DNA from 3 places in the Pseudarthrobacter sp. YAF2 genome. Region 3 is predicted to be linked to each of the others. Evidence: predicted binding sites of a transcription regulator. Region 3 holds the regulator's gene; each other region holds the start of a gene.
What was found. Region 3 encodes HrcA, which represses chaperone genes, less so after heat shock. Its sites were predicted from a motif close to TTNGCACTCGNNNNNNNCGAGTGCNAA; they were not measured.
Positions count from the first base shown of each region.

Region 1: the regulator HrcA is predicted to act here: its motif matches at 1,236-1,262, upstream of AB4Y79_RS02850 (FmdB family zinc ribbon protein).
Region 2: the regulator HrcA is predicted to act here: its motif matches at 860-886, upstream of groL (chaperonin GroEL).

Region 1 is NZ_JBFRDA010000002.1:192,171-194,431, reverse strand. Features, by position in the region: gene AB4Y79_RS02855 (RcpC/CpaB family pilus assembly protein) at 78-806, opposite strand; gene AB4Y79_RS02850 (FmdB family zinc ribbon protein) at 917-1,180, opposite strand; gene AB4Y79_RS02845 (5-formyltetrahydrofolate cyclo-ligase) at 1,293-1,913, opposite strand; gene galU (UTP--glucose-1-phosphate uridylyltransferase GalU) at 2,019-2,261, shown strand, end outside.
Region 2 is NZ_JBFRDA010000008.1:8,739-10,999, forward strand. Features, by position in the region: gene AB4Y79_RS09705 (ABC transporter substrate-binding protein) at 1-774, shown strand, start outside; gene groL (chaperonin GroEL) at 1,064-2,261, shown strand, end outside.
Region 3 is NZ_JBFRDA010000019.1:26,173-28,433, forward strand. Features, by position in the region: gene AB4Y79_RS18035 (DUF3097 domain-containing protein) at 1-435, opposite strand, end outside; gene hrcA (heat-inducible transcriptional repressor HrcA) at 609-1,622, shown strand; gene dnaJ (molecular chaperone DnaJ) at 1,706-2,261, shown strand, end outside.

The sequences.
Region 1 (2,261 bases), on a different contig from region 3:
TCTTTGCTGTGGCATCCGGCATCCGGTGCCGCAAGCCCGCGGACGGCGCAGTTAGCGGGGTCCCGGGTGCCGTGGTGTCACGGCGGACCGACCAGGACGAAGAAGAGCCTGCCCTGGGTCGACGCTCCGGCCAGCCGGGATGATTGTTCGGCGTTGGCGGCCACCACGATCAGCCCGTCGGTCTCCGTTGTACCCAGCCACTGACCGCTTTGCCCGCCCTTGTTCGAGGTCCACAGCACGGGGACCGCAGACGCGATTACCTCGGAGGGGCCGTGCTGGTCAAAGCCGTTGGCCGACGTGAGCACCACATTGACCAACTGGCCCGGTGAGACCAGCTGGATGGAGGACGGGTCCGCCATCCGGAGCGGAACCGCGGCCGAGCCGGAAGGCGTCCCCGTGAGGAGGCCTGGGCCCAAGAGCTGTGCGTCAGTGAGGAGCTGGCCTTTTCGCAGCGGTGCTGCGAGCTGCTTGCCGGCGGCTGCGCCGGCGTCCTGGAGGAATCCCTCGGCCACCATTCCGGGCGGCACGTGGACGTTGGCCAGGTCCGATTCCGTCACCGCCGTTCCGGCGGGCAGATCCCGCGCGGCGGCGAGCGCTGTCACGGTTGAGAGCGGAGCCGGAGTGAGCTGATTGACCGTGACGGCCGCCGCTGCACACAGCAGCAGGGCAGCGGCGAGGCGGCGGTTGCGGCTCAGTACAACGGCAACCCGGACCAGGATGGGGCGGTTCGCCTTGGCAGGACGGGCCGTGTTACGGGAGCTCTGGGTCCGGAGGGCATCGTGGCTGCGGCGTGGATATACAGGCATGCGCCCACGCTAGTGGTGGCCGGGGCGGCAAGGCAGTGGGGGCGGCTGCTATGTGGACAAAGGCGGCCGGCGCCCTAAGGCGCCGGCCGTCGTCGTTATTGTGCTTGGGGCTAGTTGGCCGCAGCTGCCGCGGCGGGCGCTGCAGCAGGCGCCGCGGGCGCCGCAGTCGGGGCGGGGGAGACGGAGCTGCCCTTGGAGTCGCGGGAGTCGGTGCGGTAAAAACCGGAACCCTTGAAAACCACACCCACACTGTTGAACTTCTTGCGCAACGTGCCCTCGCATTCGGGGCAGGATGTCAGGCTGCTGTCCGAAAACGACTGGACGACGTCGAAGGCGTGGCCGCAATCCTTGCAGGCGTAAGCATATGTTGGCACTGGTGCTCCTCCTCTTGGGCAAACGAGAGGTCCCGTGCTGCCACCTGGTAATCCATTAGCAGTCGCAGGGCCTGAGTGCTAATTCTATCACTGCGGCCGGTGGGGACCGGGCTCAGGCGCCACCCGTCAGCCGCCGGTATCCGGACGGCATCAGGACACCGGGAACCGGCCGGTCGAATTCTTCGGCAGGAATCCGGCCTGCGGGCAGCAGTTCATCGTCGTAGATAACAGCGGCAAGCGGGATTTCCTTCCCGGCGGTGGCGAGGTGCCCCAGGAACGTGTCGTAATAGCCGCCACCCTGGCCGATCCTGTTGCCCGACAGGTCCACGGCAGTGGCGGGAATGATGAGTGCGGCTGCGCCGCCGGCCACCTCGGGCCCGTGGCGGTCTCCGGCGGGTTCCAGGATGGGCGCATACCTGCTGCGCACGAAGCTGGTGTCCGGGGTCCAGAACACCCAGCTCAGCTCACGGCCGGGCTCGCACACCGGCAGCAGGACGTCGTGGCCGCTGCCGTGCAGGGCGCTGACCAGCGGCAAGGTGGGGGGTTCTTTCCCCACTCCCAGATAGACGCATACGGGGCCCGGGCGTCCGGCGGTGGCGGATCCTGCCCAGGCCTCCCCGTGGCGGGCCAGGGCCGAACCAGCGGCCTCCAGTTCCGCCTGCGTCCGTCCCGCGCGCCGGCGCCGATGGGCTGCACGGATTTCGTCCTTGACGGGGTTCGCTTCCTGCAGCATGGTGTCCTTCCTCGGTGTCCGGCGTTCTCTGGCGTCACGGGACTGATAACGGGTTGCTGTGCCGGTGGTTACTGAAATGCTTGACGCTGACGTTAGATTAGTCCGGTGACTACCAGTAACCCCAGAGTCCGCAAAGCCGTCATCCCAGCAGCGGGCCTGGGCACCAGGTTCCTGCCGGCAACCAAGGCCATGCCCAAGGAAATGCTCCCCGTCGTGGACAAGCCTGCCATCCAGTATGTGGTGGAGGAAGCCGTCCACGTGGGCCTCCACGACATCCTGATGATTACGGGCCGTAACAAACGTGCACTGGAAGACCACTTCGACCGCGTGCCCTCCCTCGAGTCAACG
Region 2 (2,261 bases), on a different contig from region 3:
CAGGGGCCGGTCCTGGCCAAACTTGCCAAGGACGCCGGCGCCGCCAGCATCAGCGTGCTGTACCAGGAAAGTTCCTACGGCAAGGACCTGCAGGCCGCCGTCACGGAAGCGGCCAAACAGTCCGGACTCACCGTCCTTCCCGGGGCCGGCTTCAGAACGGGGGGCGCCGGCACTGCCGCAAGCTCCGTCGCCAAAGCCAAGCCGGACGCCGTCGTCCTGATAGCCCGCGAGGGCGTCCAGAGCGCGTTGGCCGAGCTGAACAAGGCCGGCCTCAGCGGTTCGCGCATCATCATGAGCGACGGCGCCTTCGCCCGCTACGGGTCCGGGCTGGGTTCCAAGGCCCTGGACGGCGCCCGCGCCGTCGTCCCCGGGCAGTTGCCGTCCGCCGCTTTCCAGGCAAAACTCCTGGCGGTGGACCCTTCCCTGAAGGATGTCTCCTACGCTGCCGAAACCTATGACGCCGTCACACTGGCGGCGCTGGCAGCGGCCCGCGCCCAGGATGACGCCGGCCGCTCGATCGCCGCCAACCTGATCCCGGTATCCGGCGGGACGGCGGCACCCGGCTCCGGATCGGCCGCCGCGCCGTGCCTGACCTACAAGGCGTGCCTGGGCGGCCTGGCTGCCGGCCCCGACATCAATTACGACGGCGAGTCGGGCCCCATTGCCTTCGACGCCAACGGGGACATCACCACGGCTGACTTCTCCGTGTTCACCTACGGAGCTGACAACAACCCCACTCCCAGCGGGCGGGAGACCGCCGGACATTCGGGCTGATCGCCCTGGGCGAAGCCACCCCCGCCAGCTGCCCGTCCGGCGACTTTTCGCTTGCACTCTCACCGGGGGAGTGCTAATTATTGAGTTAGCACTCTGACGTACCGACTGCTAAGCAACGCCCGGTTCCGGCCGGCGGCGCAGAGCATCGGTCGAGGAGCGAAAGAAACACCTCACTTCAGTGAGATCCCCAGCCGGAGGCATACAGAGGCCGCTGTCGAAGGATCGTCCGTCGCGGGCACTGCAGCGAAGGTTCATTCTTAACGACTGTCCCGAAAGGACTACTGCCGTTATGGCCAAGATCATTGCATTTGATGAAGAGGCACGCCGCGGCCTTGAGCGTGGCCTGAACACCCTCGCCGACGCCGTTAAGGTCACCCTCGGCCCGCGTGGACGCAACGTCGTCCTCGAAAAGAAGTGGGGCGCCCCCACGATCACCAACGATGGTGTTTCCATCGCCAAGGAGATCGAGCTGGACGATCCCTACGAGAAGATCGGCGCCGAGCTGGTCAAGGAAGTTGCCAAGAAGACTGACGACGTCGCCGGCGACGGTACCACCACCGCAACCGTGCTGGCCCAGGCGCTGGTCAAGGAAGGCCTGCGCAACGTTGCCGCCGGCGCCGACCCGCTGTCCCTCAAGCGCGGCATCGAGAAGGCCGTCGAGGCCGTCACCCGCGAACTCCTGGCTTCCGCCAAGGAAATCGAAACCAAGGAAGAGATTGCGGCCACGGCCTCCATCTCCGCCGGTGACGACGAAATTGGTGCCCTCATCGCCGAAGCCCTGGACAAGGTTGGCAAGGAAGGCGTCATCACGGTCGAGGAGTCCAACACCTTCGGCCTGGAGCTTGAGCTCACCGAAGGCATGCGCTTCGACAAGGGCTACATCTCCGCCTACTTCGTCACGGACGCCGAGCGCCAGGAAACGGTCCTTGAAGACCCGTACATCCTGATCGTCAACTCGAAGATCTCCAACGTCAAGGAACTGGTTGCTGTCCTCGAAAAGGTCATGCAGTCCAACAAGCCGCTGCTGATCATCGCCGAAGACATCGAGGGCGAGGCCCTGGCCACCCTGATCGTCAACAAGATCCGCGGCACCTTCAAGTCCGTTGCCGTCAAGGCTCCGGGCTTCGGTGACCGCCGCAAGGCACAGTTGGCAGACATCGCCGTCCTCACAGGCGGCCAGGTCATCTCCGAGGAAGTCGGCCTCAAGCTCGAGACCGCAGGCCTCGAACTGCTGGGCCAGGCCCGCAAGGTTGTTGTCACCAAGGACGAGACCACCATCGTCGAAGGTGCCGGCGACGCCGACCAGATCGCCGGCCGCGTATCCCAGATCCGCGCCGAGATCGAGAACTCGGACTCCGACTACGACCGCGAGAAGCTGCAGGAACGCCTGGCCAAGCTGGCCGGCGGCGTTGCAGTCATCAAGGCCGGTGCCGCCACCGAGGTTGAGCTCAAGGAACGCAAGCACCGCATCGAGGACGCCGTCCGCA
Region 3 (2,261 bases):
GGGCTCGACGACGATGCCTTCGACCCGAAGGTCGTCTCCCCACACCTTCTCCACGAGTTCGGCGTCATGCTTGCCTTCCACCCAGATCCGGCTGGCCTTTGCCACCTGGGCCCGCTGCCCGGCGACCCGTACCGACCCGGAGGCGGTCCGTCCGGCGGCGGGGCCGGAAGCAGCCGGGGCCGGTGCCGGCGGCATCAGCCGGATGGGCTGGCCCTCCAGGAGGAACCCGAAGCCAAGCCGGAAGGAACGCGACTTTCCGCGGCGGTCCTCCAGGGCCACCACGTGCATGCCGCCCGATTTCTCCACCCGGGTGACAGCTCCCACCCAGCCGGATTGGACTTCCTCAAGCACCATGCCGCGCTCCACGGGGACCTCGGGCAGTTCGGTCCGGGCCGGGGCGGAGATCCCGCGGGGGCCCCAGTTCTGGTAGTCCATGGATTCGATCCGCCTCGCGTTAGGTCCTCACCTCCGGAGTTTCGCCCGGAGCGGTACCAATGCTAACAACGGGTCGAGGCATAATAGACTGTTAGCACTGAGGCATGTCGAGTGCTAACCCTGGGGCGGCGCCGGACGGGGTGCGCGCCCCGGACCGTGGATGGAGGTGGAGAGTGAGCGAGCCACGCAAACTGGAAGTGCTGCGGGCGATCGTGGAGGACTACGTCCACTCCCGCGAGCCCGTTGGTTCAAAGGCGCTGGTGGAACGGCATCATCTCGGCGTTTCCAGCGCCACCATCCGCAATGACATGGCGGCGCTGGAAGATGAGGGCCTGATCACCGCTCCGCACACCAGCGCAGGGCGTATTCCCACGGACAAGGGCTACCGCCTGTTCGTGGACCAAATCTCAGCGGTCAAGCCCCTGTCGGCGGCCGAGCGCCGTGCCATCCAGTCGCTCCTGGAGGGCGCGGATGACCTTGACGACGTCCTGGAACGCACCGTCCGGCTGCTGTCGCAGCTGACCAACCAGGTGGCCGTGGTCCAGTACCCGCACCTGAGCAGGGCCCTTGTCCGCCACATCGAGTTCGTGCTGTTGGCCCCGCGCAAAGTCCTGGTGGTGCTTATTGCCAACAGCGGCAAGGTGGAGCAGCGGGTTATCGACGTCGGCCAGGACCTCGGTGATGAAGGACTCGCTGAGCTGCGGACCAGGTTCCTCGGAGCCCTGGGCGGCACCGCACTGAGCCACCTCGCCCAGGCGCTGCCGGCCGTCGTGGCTGCTGCGCCGCACCCTCAGCGCCAGGCCGCGCACGCGCTGGCGCTCGGGCTCGAGGTTTTGGCCCAGAGCAGCCGGGAAGACAGGATGGTCATGGCCGGAACGGCCAACCTGGCCCGATCCAACGTAGACTTCCCACTCAGCATCGGGCCGGTGCTCGAAGCACTCGAGGAGCAGGTGGTGATGCTGCGGCTGTTGAGCGAAATGGCCCAGGACCACCGCGGTGTGGCAGTTAGCATCGGAAGGGAGAACCCTTACGACGGCCTCGCCGAGGCTTCCGTTGTGGCCACCGCCTATGGCCCTGACAGCGCCGCGAAGGTAGGGATCCTTGGCCCCACACGGATGGATTACCCCACGACCATGGCCGCCGTCAGGGCCGTGGCACGCTACCTTTCCAGGATTTTGGGGCCCTGACCCTCCGCTGCCGGAGCACCTTCGGCTGCAAGACCGGAGACCGGGCCCAACTGCACGCAGTACAACAAGGAAGAGATACAACTTTGAGCAGCCACTATGACGTCCTTGGAGTCTCACCCGAAGCTACGGGCGAAGAGATCAAAAAGGCCTACCGCAAGCTGGCCCGCACCCTGCACCCGGACGTAAACCCGGGAGCGGACGCGTCGGAACGCTTCAAGGCAGTCACTCACGCCTATGAGGTCCTTTCCGACCCCCAAAAGCGCCGCATCTATGACACCACCGGCAACGAGAACGGAACGGACAACGGCTTCGGCGGCGCCGGCTACGCAGGCCAGGGATTCGCGTTCCAGGACATTTTCGATACCTTCTTCGGCGCCGGCGGCACGTCCGGTCCGGCGTCCCGGGTGCGCAGGGGACAGGACGCACTCATCAGTGTCCGGATCGACCTTCGCGATGCCGTCTTTGGCGTCAACAAGAAGCTCGAAGTGGACACCGCCGTTGTCTGTCCCACGTGCGAGGGATCATGCTGCCGCCCCGGCACCCACCCGGAGCGTTGCGATATCTGCGGCGGCAGCGGCCAGGTCCAGCGGGCCGTCCGCTCCATCCTGGGCCAGGTCATGACGGCGGCCCCGTGCGGCA